DNA from 2 places in the Streptomyces sp. NPDC041124 genome. Region 2 is predicted to be linked to the other one. Evidence: riboswitches for the same ligand, from Rfam matches in the RefSeq annotation. Region 2 holds a riboswitch; the other holds the start of a gene.

What was found. Region 2 has a riboswitch for cobalamin ahead of ACZ6A9_RS04660 (cobalamin biosynthesis protein). Riboswitches for the same ligand answer to the same signal wherever they lie in the genome.
Positions count from the first base shown of each region.
Region 1: linked by a shared signal. The riboswitch ahead of ACZ6A9_RS15195 (GHMP family kinase ATP-binding protein) and the one ahead of ACZ6A9_RS04660 (cobalamin biosynthesis protein) in region 2 are both predicted to bind cobalamin.

Region 1 covers NZ_JBVIYR010000005.1:76,822-82,457, reverse strand. Annotated here, with positions in the region: gene ACZ6A9_RS15200 (ferric reductase-like transmembrane domain-containing protein) at 1-843, opposite strand, end outside; cobalamin riboswitch at 1,053-1,277, shown strand; gene ACZ6A9_RS15195 (GHMP family kinase ATP-binding protein) at 1,514-2,386, shown strand; gene ACZ6A9_RS15190 (cysteine synthase family protein) at 2,383-3,405, shown strand; partial or broken gene ACZ6A9_RS15185 (ATP-grasp domain-containing protein) at 3,402-4,633, shown strand; partial or broken gene ACZ6A9_RS15180 (MFS transporter) at 4,626-5,636, shown strand, end outside.
Region 2 covers NZ_JBVIYR010000002.1:51,508-65,119, reverse strand. Annotated here, with positions in the region: gene cobN (cobaltochelatase subunit CobN) at 1-2,016, opposite strand, end outside; gene ACZ6A9_RS04665 (cobyric acid synthase) at 2,013-3,548, opposite strand; gene ACZ6A9_RS04660 (cobalamin biosynthesis protein) at 3,545-4,486, opposite strand; cobalamin riboswitch at 4,608-4,743, opposite strand; gene ACZ6A9_RS04655 (hypothetical protein) at 4,920-5,141, opposite strand; gene ACZ6A9_RS04650 (inorganic phosphate transporter) at 5,173-6,414, opposite strand; gene ACZ6A9_RS04645 (class II aldolase/adducin family protein) at 6,569-7,282, shown strand; gene ACZ6A9_RS04640 (alpha/beta hydrolase) at 7,500-8,627, shown strand; gene ACZ6A9_RS04635 (hypothetical protein) at 8,775-10,184, shown strand; gene ACZ6A9_RS04630 (VOC family protein) at 10,300-10,713, opposite strand; gene abc-f (ribosomal protection-like ABC-F family protein) at 10,927-12,525, shown strand; gene ACZ6A9_RS04620 (helix-turn-helix domain-containing protein) at 12,888-13,109, shown strand; gene ACZ6A9_RS04615 (enoyl-CoA hydratase/isomerase family protein) at 13,214-13,612, shown strand, end outside.

The sequences.
Region 1 (5,636 bases), on a different contig from region 2:
CCACCAACCCGGCCGGCCCGCGCCCCCGCTCGGGGGGCCCAGCCGTTCCGCCCGCCGGGCCGGTCTCAGCAGACGAAGCAACAGCAGCACCGCGACCGGCAGTTGCAGCAGCCACAGCACGGTGCGCAGCCACTCCCCGTACCAGACGTTGGTCCCGTACAGCAGCGTGTGCCACACGCTCAGCACGTACACGACGATCACGAACCGGTGCAGCCGCCGCCAGGTGTTCGCGCCAATGCGGTGCCGGACGTAGAACAGCAGCCCCAGCGGAACCGCCAGGTAGAGGGCCCCCTGTCCGAGCGGGATGGCGATCTCGCCGGTGCCGGAGTCGTACCAGCCGGGAACGAAGCTGTCGGCGAAGGCCACCCACAGCCGTTCCGCCCAGTCCACCTTCGTCTCGTAGCGTACGAGTTCGGCCGCGAACATCAGCGCGTGCGCGAACATCAGGGCCATGGTCGTCAGGCTGGTGGTGCGGTGCCAGCGCTCCAGTACCTGCCGGGAGACCGGCAGCCGGGCGGGGCGCGGTCCCGACAGGAGCAGACCGAGCATGACCGTGCCCCAGGCCCACAGCAGTCCCGACCATCCGAACGCCTGGCTGAGCAGGTACATCCAGTAGGTGCCGGGGTCGTCCATGAACGGCATGACCGCGACGGTGTCCGAAGCACCCGATTCCATGCGCGCCCACAGGAGGGCGAACACGAGCACGGTGACCACCACCGCCGCGGTGGCGTCGGGCAGGGCGGCCCGCAGGTCGCCGCGCAGGGCGACGCGGTCGCCGGGAAGCCGTTGCCTTCCGGGCGGGACTGCTGCCCCGTCTTCGTCCGGCCTCGTGTCCGATGTCATCAGGGGCCTCCCGGGCACGGGCCATCGCAGCAGCGGTGCGCATGTGGCGTGAGGCAACAAGTCTGGCTGATGAGGGAGTGATCCCCAGAGGTGTTGTCCGGCCAGAGCCGCCACGAGAACTGCGCGGGGCACACCTGGTTTCTGCCTCCCCTCCACATTCAAGACAACCGCCGAAGCCCCACTGTCGCAGGAATACGAGCGCCTCTGCGCTGATACACGCAGTCGGTTCGCGCCTCCCGTCCGCCCGGACGTCCGGTGGTGCGACGCAAGAGAGAACCCGGTGCGAATCCGGGACTGTCCCGCAGCGGTAAGTGGGAACGAAAGCCGTCGATGTCACTGGGCCCGCGTCAGGGCCGGGGAAGAGACGGCCGGTAGGTGTCCTCGAACGGTGAGGACGTGCCCGCGAGTCCGAAGACCTGCCACTGCGCCCGCGTCCCGCGCGGGCTGTGCACGTGACCTCGTGGACTGGGTCGGCGGTATGGGTGGTCGTACGTCGTGCGTATGGCCGCGCCTCCTTCCCTCTCGGTGTTCAAGGCCCGGTACGGAGGAGGACGGTGTGCGGAACCCAGCCGGTTCGCGTCGGCCGTACCGACCCCGGGTCCACGTGCCGTCCGACGGACCGGGGCCGACGACACTCGGACCCGCCGCGGGCGTCCTCCGGGAACCTGACGTGTCCGGCGGCACGGTGTCCGGTGTCTGCCACGGCACTCTGGGCGAGCTGTACCAGGGCCCGTTGCGTGCGGGCACCGACCCTGAGATCGCGGTGGTGTCCTTTCCCGTGGACCGTCACTCCTGGGTGTACTTCACACCGAGGACGGCGGCCGGTCCTCAGCCACATGCCCCGCCCCTCGGGGAGAAGTCGGTGGCAGCGGCGCGGCTCTTCCTCGACCACTACGGCCTCACCCTGCCACCGGGCGACTGGCACACCCGCTCCGAACTGCCGGTGGGCGTGGGGATGGCCAGTTCCACGGCGGACATCGTGGCGACGCTGCGCTGTCTGTTCCGCGTCTTCTCCCTGCCGTACGACACGGACGTGGTCCTCGGCGTCCTGGCCGGCATCGAGCGCGCCGACAGCGTCTTCCTCGACGAGTTCGCCCTGTACCTCAGCGGGCGGCACCGGGTGGTGCGGCGACTGGGCCCGGGCCTCGGCTTCCACACCGCCTTCGTCACGGAACCCGGCACGGTGGACACCGCCGCCGTCACTCCCCTGCTGCTGGACCACTACAGGCGCCGCGGCGAGGAGTACCGACGGTGCCTGACCGATCTGGTGAAGGGCTTCGACTCGGGAGACCCGGCCGCCGTCGCCCGTGCCGCGACGACCAGCGCCGCGTTGTCTCAGGAGGTGCTGCCCAAGGCGACCTTCGGCAGCCTGCACGCCCACCGTGAGCGGTTCGGCGCCGACGGCGTCTTCGTCGCCCACACCGGCTGCCTGGCCGGCTATCTCTTCGCCTCACGCCCGCGAGCCGAGGTCAAGTCCGAACTCTCCGCGTTCTTCCACTCGCTCGGCCACCAGTGCACCTTCGCCCAAGGAGGCTACGGGTGATCCACCCCCACATCGCCGACGCCCTGAAAGTCCCGGACCTCGTCCGGCTCACCGATGGCCTGGTCCTGCTGCGGTTCGAGTCGATGAAGATCTACTCGGCCCTGGCCGCCGTCCGTCATCTGCTGGAGCGAGGCACGGTCCGTCCGGGCCAGACCCTGATCGACAGCTCCAGGGGCATCTACGCCTACGCCCTCGCACTGGCCTGCCACCGGTACGGCATGCGGTGCCACATCGTCGCGTCCACCACCGTCGACGCCACCACCCTCGCCCAACTGGAGATCCTCGGCGCCACGGTGGAACAGGTCAGACCGTCGCGGAACCTGAAGCTCGACCAGGAACTGAGGGTGCGGCGGGTGCGCGAGATACTCGCCGGGCGTCCCGGCCACCACTGGATGCGCCAGTACCACGACGACGTCCACTACCTCGGCTACCAAGAGGTCGCCGACCGGATCGCGGCGGAGTTCCCGGCCGTGCCGCTGACCGTCGTCGGCGGGGTGGGTTCCGGAGCCTCGACCGGCGGCATCGTGGAACACCTGCGTGTTACCGACCCCTCGGTGCGTCTGGTCGGCGTCCAGCCCTTCGGCAGCGTCACCTTCGGCAGCCAGGACCACCACGATCCCGAGGCGATCATCGCCGGCATCGGCTCGTCGATCGTCTTCGACAACGTCCGCCACCATCTCTACGACACCGTGCACTGGCTGGACTTCACCCACGCCATGTCCGGCGCCGTCGCCCTGCTGCGCGAGCACGCGGTGTTCGCCGGGCTGTCCACCGGTGCCGGCTATCTGACGGCGACGTACGAGGCCCGTCGCCACCTCGACCGACTGCACCTGGTGATAGGGGCCGATACCGGACACCGCTACGTGGAGCGCGTGTTCGCCCGGCACGCCGAGGCCCTGGATCCGGCCGCGCTGAAACCCCTCGAGGTCCGCAGTCCGGAGGAGATGACCATGCCCTGGTCGAGGATGACGTGGCAGCGCACTCCCTGCCCGGCCCACTGGAAGGAGCGGGCGGCATGACCGTGGCCTGCCTGGAGTCACTGACCTTCGGCCTCGGCCGTCTGGTCCGTGCCGCCGACCGGCTCGGCGAGCGCCTGCTGCTGCTGACCCGGGACCCCGCCTACTACGCCTACGAACTGGACCGGCTGCCCGACGGTGCCCTCGACGTCGTCGTGACCGACACCTTCGACGTGGAACGAACCGCCGATCTGCTCCGGCGCACCCTGGGACTGCGCGGCCTGATCAGTTCCACCGACACCTGGACCCTGGCCGGCGCTGCCCTCACCGAACGCCTCGGCCTGCCCGGTCTCGATTCAGCCGTCCTGCGGCTGACCCGGGACAAGGCCGCGGTACGCAACCGGCTGCACGAGGTGGGTCTCACGCGCGGACGGGCCGTCGAAAACGCCGAGCCGGACCGCGAGGCGCGCGGGCTGCTGCTCAAGGAGATGGGACCGCCGCTCGTGCTCAAGGACACGGCGGGCACCGGGAGCCAGAACGTGTGGCTGGTCCGTGACGAAGGCGAACTCGACGCGGCGCTGGCCGAGGCGTCCGGTCGGGACCTGAAGGGGCGGTTGTTCGCCGAGCCCTATTTCAGCGGGCCGGTGTACAGCGCCGAGACGCTCACCTGGGACGGCCGCACCCGGCTGCTGGGCGTCTCCAGTCGACTCATGTCACCGGAGCCGCACTTCCGGGAGGAGATCACCGCCTTCCCCGTCGCCTTCCCGGGCCCGCAGCGGACATCGCTGGAGCGCTGGCTCGACCGGATGCTCGCCGCCATCGGCTACACCGACCGGTTCGCACACGTGGAGTTCGTGCTGACCGCCGACGGCCCGGAGGTGGTGGAGGTCGATCCCCGGATCGGGGGCGCCCTGGTCGGGGAGGGCATGTGCCGGGCGCTCGGCGTCAACGTGTACGCGAGGCCGCGCTCAGCCGCCGCCCCCGGCTCATGGACGCGGACCTGCCCGGTGGTCCGGCCGTCGCCTTCGTTCTGGGCTATCCGGCCGCACCCGGCGTGTTCACCGGGGTCGCCGGGCTCGACCGGCTCGACAACATGCCGGGAACGCCCGCCTCGTACCCGGTTAAGCAGACCGGCGACCTCATCGAGCACCTGGACGACAGCCGCGGCTACGCGGGCATCGTGTACGCCGAGGCGGAGATCGCCGAACTCGCCACCCACCGCGCGGTGGCCGCCGCGGGCGCCCTGCGGGTACTCACCGACCCGGCCGGCCGGGAGGCGCCCGGTGGGTGAGCGCACCACCCGGGGACCGGGCCTGCGGGACTCGCTGTTCCCGCTCACCGGCCCGCTGCGGTTCCTCCTGCTCAGCTCGTTCCTCATTCCGCTCGGCAGCTTCATGGTCCTGCCGTTCATGTCGGTGTTCCTGCACGAACGGCTCGGGATGGGGCTCGGCACGGTCGGCGTCGTCCTGGCCGTGGCATCGCTCGTGCAGTTCTCCGGCGGCATCGTCGGCGGAGCCCTCGCGGACCGGATCGGGCTGCGCCGCACGATGCTGTGGGCACTCGTCGTACGCACCGCCCGTTTCCTGACGTGCTGCGGTGCCGCGCTCTACCTGCCCGCGAACAAGGCGTACCTGGTGCACGGGGTCGACGACGAGCGCCGCCCGGCGTTCCTGTCGGCGGGCAACGCGGCACTCAACGCAGGCATGGCCGTGGGCCCGTTGATCGCCGGGCCGTTCGTCCTGTCGTCGCCCGGCTGGCTGTTCGCGGCCGTCACGGCGCTGTTTCTCACGGTCACGGTGGGACATGCGCGGCTGCCCGGGACAGAAGGGGAAGACCCCGCCGGATCAAGGGAAACGGTCCCCTCGGGTCTCTTAGCCGGCGTGGCGCTCCTGCCCTTCGTCGCCAACGCCCTGGCGTTCTACCTCTACTTCCACTTCCAGCACTTCCTGGCGGTGTACGCCGTCGAGCGCGCCTCCAGCGCGTTCTACAGCGTGGTGCTGCTGCTCTGCTTCACGCTGGTCATCGTCGTCCAGCCACTCGCGTCCGGCCTGATCCTGCGCATGCCGCACGCCCTCGCCCTCGCGGTCGGCTTCACGGGCCTGGCGACGGGCCTGGCCGTGCTGGCGGCCGGTACCCGGACGGCACTGCTGGCGGGCGGGGCGCTGATCACCCTGGGCGACATCGTGCTGTTCCTCAAGAACGACCTGGAGGCACTGCGCCGCAGCCCTCGCTCCGACGCCGTGGTCTTCGGCCGGCAGCGGCTGGTCGCGGGCCTGGGCGCCTGCGCGAGCGGC
Region 2 (13,612 bases):
GCGCAGCACCGCGAGCACCAGGTTGACGCGCGGCTCACCGACCGGGCCACCGCCCAGGACGTGCAGGCCGTCGCGGATCTGCACGTCCTTGATCTCGCACAGGTAGCCGTCGATGTGCATGACGAACTCGTCGAAGTCGTCGTCGTCCGGCTGGTCGTCCACGTGCAGGTCGTGGTGGAGTTCGGCGGTCTTCACCAGCGTCCAGATCTGCGCGCGCACCGCCGGCGCCTTCGCCGGATCCAGGTCGGAGACCAGCGCGTACTCGTCGAGCAGCTGCTCCAGCTTGGCCAGATCGCCGTACGTGTCGGCCCGCGCCATCGGCGGCACCAGGTGGTCGACCACCGTCGCGTGCCCGCGCCGCTTGGCCTGGGTGCCCTCGCCGGGGTCGTTGACGATGAACGGGTAGATCAGCGGCAGGTCGCCGAGCACCGCGTCCGGGGCGCATCCGGCGCCCAGCCCCAGTCCCTTGCCCGGCAGCCACTCCATCGTGCCGTGCTTGCCCATGTGCACGATCGCGTCGGCGCCGAAGCTGTTCTCCAGCCAGCGGTAGGCCGCCAGGTAGTGGTGCGACGGCGGCATGTCGGGGTCGTGGTAGATCGCGATCGGGTTTTCCCCGAAGCCGCGCGGCGGCTGGATCATCACCACGACGTTCCCGAACCGCAGGGACGCCAGCACGATGTCGTCCCCGTCGACGTACAGCGACCCCGGTGGCTCTCCCCACGCCTCGGTCATCGCGTCCCGCAGCTCTGGGTCCAGCTTCTCGAACCACGCCCGGTAGTCGGCCAGCGGCACCCGCGCGGGCGCGGCGGCCAGCTGGTCCTCCGTCAGCCACTCCACGTCGTGCCCGCCCGCCTCGATGAGCCGGTGGATCAGCTCGTCACCGCCGGAGGGGTAGCCGTCGACCGCGTAGCCGGCCTCCCGCAGCGCGTCCAGCACCCGGACCGCCGACGCGGGCGTGTCCAGGCCCACCGCGTTGCCGACGCGGGAGTGCTTCGTCGGGTAGGCGGTGAAGACCAGCGCGAGCTTCTTCTCCGCGTTCGGCTTGTGCCCCAGCCGGGCGTGCCGCACGGCGATCCCGGCCACCCGCGCGGCCCGCTCCGGGTCGGCGACGTACACCGGGACGTCGTCCGGGCCCTGCTCCTTGAAGGAGAACGGGACGGTGATCAGCCGTCCGTCGAACTCGGGGATGGCGACCTGCATCGCCGCGTCCATGGGGGACAGGGCGGCGTCGGACTCCTCCCACGCGGCGCGCGAGGAGGTGAGGCACAGCCCCTGCAGCACCGGGACGTTCAGCTCAGCCAGCGCGCCGACGTCCCAGGCATCCTCGTCACCGCCCGCCGACGCCTGCGAGGCGTGCGTGCCGCCGGCCGCCAGCACCGTGGCGACCAGCGCGTCCGTCCGTCCCAGCAGTTCGTACAGTCCCGGGTCCGCGCCGCGCAGCGAACCGCAGTACACCGGCAGGGCGTTGGCGCCGCGCGCCTCGATCGCGTCGCACAGCGTGTCCACGAAGGCGGTGTTGCCGCTCAGTTCGTGGGCGCGGTAGAACAGCACGCCGACCGTCGGGCGGCCCCGCTCCTGGGCACGCTCGCCGTGGACGCCGTACTCCGGCATCTTCCGCGGTTCCTCGAAGCCCTCACCGGTCAGCAGCACGGTGTCCGACAGGAACCGGGCCAGCTCGGTCAGGTTCTCCGGGCCGCCCTCGACGAGGTAGCGCAGCGCCTGAGCGACCACACCGGCCGGCACCGTCGACTCCGCCATCAGCTCCGCGTCCGGCACGCTCTCCCCGCCGAGCAGCACCGCCGGGATCCCGGAGGCCCTCAGCGCCGCGAGCCCGTCCTCCCAGGCACGCTTGCCGCCCAGCAGCCGTACGACGGCGAGGTCCGCACCGTCCAGCAGCGCGGGCAGCTCCTCCGCCACGTCCACGCGGGTCGGGTTGCCGAACCGGTAGGGGGCGCCGGAGGCACGGGCCGCCAACAGGTCCGTGTCGGCGGTCGACAACAACAACACAGTGCTCATGCGGGCGCTCCCGGTGGAATGAAGGGCAGTCCTCGTGGCGCGCCGGACTCGATGAGCCGCCACAGCGCGTCCGTGTCCGCGTGCTGTTCGATCAGGTCGCCGAGCCGGTCGAGCTGCTCCTCGCGCAGCGCGGCGAACGAGGTGTCGGGGGCCGGGACGAAGCGGCGTCCCGCGGCGGCGGCCACCTCGCGCAGGAAGGCCCGCCGGAACCCGTCCGACTCCAGTGAGCCGTGCCAGTGCGTGCCCCAGGTCTGCCCGACCCGGCAGCCGTCCAGGCTGTGGCCATGGTCGTCGGAGATGAACGCCTCGCCTCCCAGGACGTCGGCGACCCCGTGATGGATCTCATATCCCTCGACGGGCTCCCCGAGGGCCCGGCCGGCGGGCCGGGTGAGCGTCTTGTCGCGGGCGAACCGCACCCGCACGGGCAGGATCCCGAGGCCGTCCACGTGCCCGGCGCGGCTCTCGACCTCGTCCTCGATGTGCTCGCCGAGTATCTGGAAGCCGCCGCAGACACCGAGCACGGGCCGCCCCTCGGCCGCCCTGCGCACCAGCGCCCGGGCCAGCCCGCGCTCGCGCAGCCACCGGAGCGCCCGTACGGTGCCGCGCGTCCCCGGGACGACGACGAGGTCGGCGTCGGCCAGTTCCTCCGGCCGGTCCACGAACCGCACCACGACGCCCGGTTCGGCGGCCAGCGCGTCCACGTCCGTGAAGTTCGACATCAGCGGCACCGCGCACACCGCGACCCGCAGCACGTCCTCGCCGACCGGCGCGGCCACCACCGACTCCCGCACGGCGCCCCGCAGCGAGACACGGAGCCCGTCCTCCTCGTCGATGCCGAGCCCGTGCCGGAAGGGCAGCACGCCGTACGCCGGCCTTCCGGTCAGGCCGTGCAGCATGTCGAGCCCCGGCTCCAGCAGGGACACGTCGCCCCGGAACTTGTTCACCAGGAACCCGGCGACCAGGTCCTGGTCCTCCCGGGACAGCAGGGCGAGGGTGCCGAAGAAGGACGCGAAGACGCCGCCCCGGTCGATGTCCCCCACGATCAGCACGGGCAGCCCGGCGCCCCGGGCGATCCCCATGTTCACGATGTCCGTGCGCCGCAGGTTGATCTCGGCGGGGCTGCCGGCGCCCTCGCAGATCACCGCGTCGTACGTGTTCCGCAGCTGTTCCAGACAGTCCAGCACCGTGCCCAGCAACCGCTGCTGCCGCCCGCCGTGGTAGCCGCGCGCGCTCATCTCGCCGACCGGCCTGCCCATCAGGACCACCTGGCTGGACCTCTCGCCGCCCGGCTTGAGCAGCACCGGATTCATCAGCGCCGTCGGCTCGACCCGGCAGGCCTGCGCCTGCATGGCCTGAGCCCGCCCGATCTCGGCGCCCTCCCGGGTCACGAACGAGTTCAGCGACATGTTCTGTGCCTTGAACGGCGCGACCTTGACGCCGCGCCGCACCAGCCACCGGCAGATCCCGGCGGTCACCACGCTCTTGCCGGCGTCCGAGGTGGTCCCGGCGACCAGCAGCCCCCCACCGTTCATGACCTGCGTCCCTTCCACACGCTCCGAGCGAGGGCACCGGCGCCGAGCGCCAGCCAGCCCACGCGCCGTGACAGCCGTACCGCCCGGTCGATGTCGGGGACGGCGACGGCCCGGCCGCCGCCGTTGAGCACCGGCCGGTGCTCGACCCGGCCGCCGTAGGAGAGCGTTCCGCCGAGCCGCACCCCGAGCGCACCGGCGAAGGACGCCTCGACGGGGCCGGCGTTGGGGCTCGGGTGCCGGTGCGCGTCGGCCCGCCACGCCCGCACCGCGCCGCGCGGATCCGGTCCCGCGGCGGCCGCGAGCACGGCCGTCAGCCGCGCACCCGGCCAGCCGGCGACGTCGTCGAGGCGGGCGGAGGCCCAGCCGTAACGGCGGTGGCGGGGGGACTTGTGGCCGACCATCGCGTCCAGCGTGTTGACGGCCCGGAAGCCGAGCAGGCCCGGCACACCGGCGACGGCGCCCCACACGAGCGCCCCCACCACGGCGTCCGAGGTGTTCTCGGCGACCGACTCCACCACCGCGCGGGCGATCCCGTCGGCGTCCAGCGCCTGCGGGTCCCGGCCGCACAGGTGCGGCAGCCGTGCCCGGGCCGCCTCGACGTCCCCCGCCTCCAGGGCCCGGCCGACGGCACGGGCTTCCCTGGCCAGCGAGGTGCCGCCGACGACCGCCCAGGTGGCGACGCCGGTCAGGGCGACGGAGGCGGCGGGGGAGGAGCGCACACAGCGGGCGGCCAGGCCGCCCAGCGCCACGGCGCCTGAGACGCACACGGCGGTGTGCACGGCGCCACGGCCCCGGTCGTCGCGCCACAGCACCCGTTCCACGGCAGCCGCGGCCCGCCCGAAAGCGGCGACCGGATGCCCACGGCGGGGATCGCCGAGCAGCAGGTCGCCGAGGAGGCCGGCGGCGGCGCCGTACGCGAACACGCGATCGGCACCCATGGGTCAGCCGGTGACGGATCCGGAGGGAACGGCCCCGGAACGGGGTGGGGTGTCGCTGATCGACCTCGACAGGCTGCCGCGCATGGCGATATGTCCTCACTCAGGGTGTCCGCGCCCTGGTTCGACGAGACCGGCGGTGAGAGTTCCTGGCTCCCGGGTGTTCACCCGGTGACAGTGGCGGGACCGCGCCGGAATCGCACCGGCTTCCTCTCCTGCCGCCGTATTGGCTGTGGCAGTCCACCACGGCCCCCGAAGGGCCGTCAACCTGCCGTTGACCTGCGAGGCTGAAGTGTGCCGAGATCCACAGAGGGGTTCCGGTGGGTGAACCGCGGGCGAAGGCGGGCACACGTCGGCGGGCGGTGCGGGAGCCGTGGCTCCCGCACCGCCCGCCGGACGGTGGCGATCCTGGATCAGGGCATGATCCGGTCCGCGGTCAGGCCATGATCAGGTAGATCCCGTAGCCCACCGCGGCCGCGCACGCCGCGAAGCAGGCGTAGGCGCCGGTGACGGCCAGGACCGCGGACTCGCCCTGCGCGGCGGCCCGCTCGCGGCGCGACAGGCCGGTGATGCCGAGGGTGAACAGGGCCACCAGGGCCACGGTGACCACGAGGCTGACGCCGAAGACGGAGCCGAGGGCTGCCCAGTCGATCTGCATGGTGCTTCTCTTCCTTCGTACCGGTTCGCGGTCAGACGGTGGTCTTGGCCGGTGACGCCGGGTCGTTGGGTGCCGGGATGGTGGCCGCGAGCTCCTCGCTCACGATGCCCGCCGGGGGCGGGGTCACGGCGGCCATCGCCTGCGTCACCACGCCGGGCTCCTCGCCCGGGACGTCGTGGTCGTTGACGTTGGTGTGGTCGACGACCTCGCGCCGGGAGATCTTCCAGATGGCGAAGCTGGAGGCGACCAGGAAGACGGCCACGACCGCGGTGCCCCAGCTGCCGAAGCCGCAGATCCACTCGGCGACGGCCGCGACGAGGGCCGCCGCGGGAAGCGTCAGACCCCAGGCGACGAACATCCGCGTGGCGGTCGACCAGCGGACGACACCGCCCTTGCGGCCCAGGCCCGCGCCCATCACGGCGCCGGAGACGGAGTGCGTGGTGGAGAGGGAGAAGCCGAGGTGCGAGGAGGCCAGGATGACCGTCGCGGCGCTGGTCTGGGCGGCGAAGCCCTGCTGCGGCTGGAGGTCGGTCAGGCCCTTGCCCATGGTGCGGATGATGCGCCAGCCGCCGAGGTAGGTGCCGAGCGCGATGGCGACACCCGCGGAGACGATGACCCACAGCGGCGGGTCGGAGTCGGGGACGAGGACGCCGCCCGAGACCAGGGCGAGCGTGATGATGCCCATCGTCTTCTGCGCGTCGTTGGTGCCGTGGGCCAGCGAGACCAGGCCGGCGGAGGCGATCTGGCCCGCGCGGTAGCCCTTCGCGGAGGCCTTCCCGTCGGCCTTCCTGCCCAGGCGGTAGGTGAGCCGGGTCGCGAACATCGCGGCGAGACCGGCCACCAGCGGGGCGGCGATCGCGGGGATCAGCACCTTGGTGACGAGGACGTCGCCGTGCACCGCGCCGAAGCCGGCGGAGGCGACGGTGGCGCCGATCAGACCGCCCATCAGGGCGTGCGAGGAGCTGGACGGCAGTCCGACCAGCCAGGTCACCAGGTTCCAGAGGATCGCGCCGACCAGGGCGGCGAAGATGACCTCGGGACGGATGCCCGCCTCGTCGACGAGGCCTTTGGAGATCGTGTTGGCGACCTCCACCGAGAGGAATGCGCCCACAAGGTTCAGCACGGCGGACATGGCCACCGCGACCTTGGGCCTCAGCGCACCGGTCGAAATGGTCGTTGCCATCGCGTTCGCGGTGTCGTGGAAACCGTTCGTGAAATCGAACGCGAGTGCGGTTACCACCACAATCGCGAGGATCAGCGAGAAGCTTTCCATTTACCCAGGCAATCGTTCGAAGTCATTGGCTGGTCGAACGTAGGTAACCAGGGTGAACGGAAGATGAACTGGAATGGGCATCGTGGTGACTGTAAGAGGGGGTCGACGCTCCGCCGGACAGCGCAGTGGGCAGGCCGCCTGACAGGATCGCCGCATGACGGAGCGGATGCGGGACGGGCGGCAAGCGGAGGGCACCGGAGGCCGGGGCGAATCCCGGCGGGCGAGTGCGCAGGAGGCGGACGCCTGGCGGGAACTCGTCGGCACCGCCCGCCGCACCGTCGCCGACGGACTCGTCGTCGGCACCTCCGGCAACGTGTCGGTGCGGGTCGGCGAGACGGTGCTGGTCACACCGTCGGGAGTGCCGTACGACCGGCTCACGGCGGACGACGTGACGGGCGTCGACCTCTCCGGCCGGCAGGTGCTCGGCACACTGGTCCCGACCAGCGAGCTGCCCATGCATCTCGCCGTGTACCGCACCACCGCCGCGCGCGCCGTCGTGCACACCCACGCCGTGCACGCCACGGCCGTCTCCACGCTCGTCGACGAGCTGCCCCTGATCCACTACATGGCCGCCGCGCTGGGCGGCCCCGTCCGGGTCGCCGGCTACGCCACGTACGGCACCGACGAACTGGCCGGGAACATGCTCCGCGCCCTCGACGGCCGCACCGGCTGCCTGCTGCGCAACCACGGCACGGTCACCCACGGAGCGACCCTCCTCCAGGCCTACGACCGCACGGCCCAGCTGGAATGGATGTGCCGCCTCTGGCTCACCGCCTCCTCCGTCCCCGGCCTGACCCCGACCCTCCTCAGCCGCGACCAGCTGACAGAGGTCGAACAGCACCTGCGGCACTACGGCCAGCCCCACTAGGGGCGCGGGGAACCGCGTGAACGGGGGGTCCGGGGGCAGAACCCCCAGGGACGGGAGGGGGCGGCACGGGAAGGGGCGGCGGGGGCGGAAGAAGGCCATCGCCACACCGCCCGAGCCCTCCCGCAGTCACCCGGACAGCCGGACCGACCCTCGTCCGCGGGACCGCCGAGCCCCCGCCCACTGGCCGGAGGGACCCCCCACCCCGACACTGGAAGGCGTGCGCACTGTCAGAGCGACGGCCGCAGCCGTCACCGCCGTGATAGGCGCCGGCGCCGCCGCGGTGGCCGCCGGCCGCTTCGCCAGCGACTCCGCCCTCAGGATCCCCCCGGGCGGCCCCCTGCCCACGGAGCCCCGCCTCACCGTCCATGCCACCGCCGCCGGCCAGGTCAGCCTCACCCGCGACCTCGCCGCGCTGCGCCCCGGCCGCTACGGCCTCACCGGGGACGGGTTCCACGCGGTCGTCGGACCCGTGCTGTCCGGCACCTCCAGATCCGCCGACACCGTCGTCCGCCGGCTGGAACGCGTCACCTACGGCACCCCGCGACCCGGCGACCGCGCCTGGCTCACCCCGAACCTCCACGTCGGTGACCCGGGCACCTCCCTCGGCCTGGACCACACCGCCCTCGAGGTCCCCGGCGAACTCGGACCCGTGCCCGTGTGGTTCCTGCCGAACGTCCGGGACACCTGGGTGATCGCCGTCCACGGTCTCGGCACCACCAGGGAACACACCATGAACGTCATGGAGTTCCTGCACCGCCTCCGCCTACCGGTGCTCGCCCCCGCCTACCGGGGCGACCCCGGAGCGCCGCGCTCCCCGGACGGACTCAACCACCTCGGCGAGACCGAGTGGCGCGATCTCGACGCCGTGCTGCACCACGCGGTGCGCTCGGGCGCCCGGCAGGTCGTCCTGTACGGATGGTCCAGCGGCGCCACCATGGCCCTGCGCACCGCGGCCCGCTCGGAGCTGCGCGCCCGCGTCGCCGGTCTCGTCCTCGACTCGCCGGTGCTCAGCTGGGAGGCGACCCTGCGCGCCCTCGCCGCGGCCCACCGCACCCCGGGCGCGCTGCTCCCGCTCGCCGTGCGCGCCGCTCAGGGCCGCACCGGCCTCTACGGCGAGCGCAGCCCCGGCGCCGTCCACCTGGACCGGATCGGCGTCCCCACCCACATCTTCCACGGCCCCGACGACACGGTGGCCCCCTGGCGGTTCTCCCGCCGCCTGGCCGCCGCCCACCCGAACACCATCACCCTGCACACCGTCAACGGCGCGGCGCACGGCGCCATGTGGAACGCCGGCCCGGAGGCCTACGAGGAGGCCCTGCGACGCTTCCTCACCCCTCTGATGTGAGGCCGGTGCCGCGGATTCCGTTTGACCCCGCGGCACTGGCCTGATCCGGCCGCTGCGACCGTGTCCCGGCCCGGGGCGCGGGCCGCCCCCGCGCCCCCGTCGTCATTCCGTTTGGGATTTCGGACCGTCACCCGCGAGACTGCATCCGTGACGTCCCGTATCCCGCGCGACTCCAGGCTTCGACTCGTCCGCCCGCGACCCCTGGCCGCCGCCCCCACAGCGATCAACCAGCGGCGCGCGCGCCGCCCCGCGCCACGACCTCCGGAGGGCACCCCCGCACCGGCGGAGCTGGCCAGAATGGCACGCTCCGGCCTGGCCGCGGCGGCCCGCGTCGCACGCTGGGCCGACACCGCCCTCGGCCCCGGCGGAGACGGGGCCACCGCCGACGGCAAGGCCACCCTCTCCGAGGCGACCGCGCAGCGGGCGGCCCAGGCCCTCGGCCTGACCCCCGCTCAGGTGCGCGCCGACTGGGACACCGCCCGCCTGGCCGGCCTCGTCGAGGTGCACGGCGGCACCGCCCGCCCCGGCTGGCGGCTGCGCGCCTGGAACCGTGACGACAGCGCCGTACTGCGCGGCTGGGTGGCCCTGTGCGACGCCTGGTCGCTGGCGTACCCCGAGCCCGAGGAGTACGAGCCCGCCGCCGTCGCCGAGGTCGTCACGGCCATGCCGCAGGTGCTCTCCTTCCTCCAGCTGTCCGCCGGCCCCGTCCCCGTGCCGCAGCTCCTGGACCTCCTGGAGCAGCGCGTCACCGAACTCCGTACGGAACGCTGCGAGATCGACTACGCGCCGCAGGCCGACGCGCCCCGCCCCGCCCTCGCCGAGCCGGCCGCCGCCGACGCCCCGCTCGAGCCGCTGCTCGACTGGGCGCTGTGCGCCCTCGCCTCCGTCGGGGCCCTCACCTACGGCGACGGACAGGCCACCCTCACCCCGCTGGGGAGCTGGGCGGTGTGGGTCAAGCTGGAGCAGATCTGCGTCGCCGCGCAGAGCCCCGCCGGGAACATCGAGCAGGGCGCCGAGGACATGCTGCGCGGCTGCGCCCGGCTGCGCCCCAACGCGGCCCGCGCCGAATACCGGGCCTGGCTCGCCGCCCGGCCGGTCGGCAGCGCCGTCACCGAGCTCATCCGCGCCGCCCGCGGCGAGGACGCGCTGCTGCGCGGTCTCGCCTTCGAGGCGCTGCGCGTGGTGGGCGCCCCCGCCGAACCCGAGGTCCGCACCGTGCTCGACGAACCGACGCTGCGGCCGTACGCCCTGCTGTGGCTCGCCGAGCACGACGGCGCCGACCCCGAGGACGCCCACGGGGTGCTCACCCGCGAGGAGGCCACCTGGCTGTGGGTGGACACCGCCGCCGCCGTCGCCGACCACGGTGAGGCCCCGCTGCTGGTGCGGCACCTGGAGTCGGCGGTGCAGCCCACCGTCCCGGCGCTGCTCAACGAGGTCCGCGCGGTCGGCCACCCGCGCACCGTGCAGGTCCTGGTCGCCCTCGCCGCCGCCCACCCCGACCCGGCCCTGGCCAAGGCCGTCCGCCGGGCCGCCTTCCAGGTCCACACCGGCGGCTGACCCCGCTCCCGGACCCGTGCGGGAGGACCCTGGCCCGCTCCGGCCGGGGTCCCGCCCCGGCCCTTCGGGCCAGGGTCCGACCCCAGCCCTTCGGCGGTCCGCCGAGGTCGCGCCCTCAGCCCCCGGTCTCCGGCGCGTACGTGCCGAAGGTCCAGACATTGCCCTCGACGTCACGGGCCATGTAGTCCCGTGAGCCGTAGTCCTGGTCCGTCGGGGGCATGAGGATCTCCGCGCCCTGGTCCACCGCGCGCCGGTGGTGGGCGTCGACGTCGTCCACCACGACGTACGCCGCCGACGGCCCCGCGCCCTTCATCGCCGTGTCGAACGCCCCGCCGCCGCCCTTCGAGCCCAGCATCACCACCCCGTCGCCCTGCACCAGCTCGGCGTGCATCACCGTGCCGTCCTCGCCCTCGTACACCGACAGTTCCCGGAAACCGAAGGCCTCCGTGAGCTGCCGGATCGCCGCCTTCGCGTCCCCGTACAGCAACGTCGGAACGATGCTCGGACGCCCGCCGCCCGTCCCTGCCATGGCGATCACTCCTCTGTGTCTCGCGTACACCGGAATGTCCGTCTCCCGCCCAGTCTGGCACCGGCCACCGGCAACGGCCCGGACGCACGCATCCGGAAAAGCGCTTGCACGGCCCCGTTAGAATGGCTCCCATGGCCATTCTCCTCGCGCATTAGACGGCGGGAACGTCCTCAGCCGCCCACCGCCAATCCACACCCGCCCTGGAGTCTGTCCGTGATCTCCGCCTCCGGTATCGAGCTGCGCGCCGGTGCCCGCGTGCTCATCGAAAGCGCCACCTTCCGCGTCGCCAAGGGCGACCGCATCGGCCTGGTCGGCCGCAACGGCGCGGGCAAGACCACCCTCACCAAGGTCCTCGCCGGCCAGGGCATCCCCGCCGGCGGCACCGTCACCCGCTCCGGCGAGGTCGGCTACCTGCCCCAGGACCCCCGCACCGGCGACCTCGACGTCCTCGCCCGCGACCGCATCCTCTCCGCCCGCGGCCTCGACGTGCTGATCCGCAAGATGCGCGACAACGAGCAGCGCATCGCGAGCGGCCAGGGCGCCACCCGCGAGAAGGCGCTGCGGCAGTACGAGCGCCAGGAGACGGAGTTCCTCACCAAGGGCGGGTACGCCGCCGAGGCCGAGGCCGCCACCATCGCCGCCGCGCTGAACCTGCCCGACCGCGTGCTCGGCCAGCCCCTGCACACCCTCTCCGGCGGTCAGCGCCGCCGCGTCGAGCTCGCCAGGATCCTGTTCTCCGACGCGGACACCCTGCTGCTCGACGAGCCGACCAACCACCTCGACGCCGACTCGATCGTCTGGCTGCGCGACTACCTCAAGACCTACCGCGGCGGATTCATCGTCATCTCCCACGACGTGGACCTGGTCGAGACGGTCGTCAACAAGGTGTTCTACCTGGACGCCAACCGCGCCACCATCGACGTCTACAACATGGGCTGGAAGCTCTACCAGCAGCAGCGCGAGGCGGACGAGAAGCGCCGCCGGCGCGAGCGGCAGAACGCCGAGAAGAAGGCCGCCGCGCTCAACGCGCAGGCCGACAAGATGCGTGCCAAGGCCACCAAGACCGTCGCCGCGCAGAACATGGCCCGCCGCGCGGAGAAGCTGCTGTCCGGTCTGGAGGAGGTCCGCCAGTCCGACAAGGTCGCCAAGCTGCGCTTCCCCGAGCCCTCGCCCTGCGGCAAGACCCCGCTGATGGCCGAGGGCCTGTCGAAGTCGTACGGCTCCCTGGAGATCTTCACCGACGTCAGCCTGGCCATCGACAAGGGCTCCCGGGTCGTCATCCTCGGCCTCAACGGCGCGGGCAAGACCACCCTGCTGCGGCTCCTGGGCGGCGTCGAGCAGCCGGACACCGGCGCCGTCGTGCCCGGCCACGGCCTCAAGCTCGGCTACTACGCCCAGGAGCACGAGACCCTGGACCCCGACCGCACGGTCCTGGAGAACATGCGCTCCGCCGCACCCGACATGGACCTCGTCGAGGTCCGCAAGGTGCTCGGCTCGTTCCTGTTCTCCGGCGACGACGTGGACAAGCCGGCCGGTGTCCTCTCAGGCGGCGAGAAGACCCGTCTCGCCCTCGCCACCCTCGTGGTGTCGTCGGCGAACGTGCTGCTGCTCGACGAGCCGACCAACAACCTCGACCCCGCAAGCCGTGAGGAGATCCTCGGCGCCCTGCGCACCTACAAGGGCGCGGTCGTCCTCGTCACCCATGACGAGGGCGCCGTCGAGGCGCTCCAGCCGGAGCGGATCATCCTGCTGCCGGACGGCGTGGAGGACCTGTGGGGCTCCGACTACGCGGACCTGGTCGCCCTGGCCTGAGGCGGCGCGACCGTCAGCGGGGGTTGACCGAAGGTGTGATCCACTGCGTATGGATCATTCGGCCCATCGGTGATCCATCATTCGTGTGAGATCTCCTCATCCCGGGGTGTGTCCTCCACCGATGTCGCGGCCGAGTTCCCGGAGAACCGGGGCTCGGCCGTCGCGCGCTCCTGACCTGGTGCTTCTCGGAAGAACCCGATGGGAGGTACCGGCGACACCCCTCGGAATTGTCGATTCCGTTCGTGGGGACGCGCTCCCGTCGTCACCACCTTGTCTCATCGACCTTGCCGAATGGGTGGCCATGGAGGCCGGTAGGGGTGATCATGAGGAGACCAGAGCGCACTTCCCATGAGGAGGCACGGGTGGCCGAGACTCTGAAGAAGGGCAGCCGGGTGACCGGCGCCGCGCGCGACAAGCTCGCGGCAGACCTGAAGAAGAAGTACGACGCCGGTGCGAGCATCCGGGCGTTGGCCGAGGAGACCGGCCGCTCGTATGGCTTCGTGCACCGCATGCTCAGCGAGTCGGGCGTCACGCTGCGAGGGCGTGGCGGGGCGACACGGGGCAAGAAGGCCCCGTCGGAGTGATCCCGGCGCCACGAGGACCGATGGTGGCCACCCGGTCGGGGGACTGACCGGCCGGGTGGTTACTGTGCAGTCACTTAGACGACCGCACTCATCGGAGGCGCCCCATGGCTTCGTCCGCCCAGGACCTCGGTCCGGTACTCGACAAGGACGGCGTACGGCTCACCGTCGACGACGCGATCGCCACGGTGACGCTGACCAACCCGGCCAAGCGCAACGCGCAGAGCCCCGCTCTGTGGCGGGCGCTCACCGAGGCGGGCCGGCTGCTGCCGGGCTCCGTCCGGGTCGTGGTGCTGCGCGGTGAGGGCAAGTCCTTCTCCGCGGGGCTCGACCGGCAGATGCTCAGCCCCGAGGGGATCGAGGGCGAGCCCTCGTTCATCGACCTCGCGCGCAGCGACGACGCCGCGCTCGACGCGGCCATCGCCGGGTACCAGGAGGCGTTCACCTGGTGGCGGCGCGGCGACATCGTGTCCATCGCCGCCGTGCAGGGACACGCCATCGGAGCC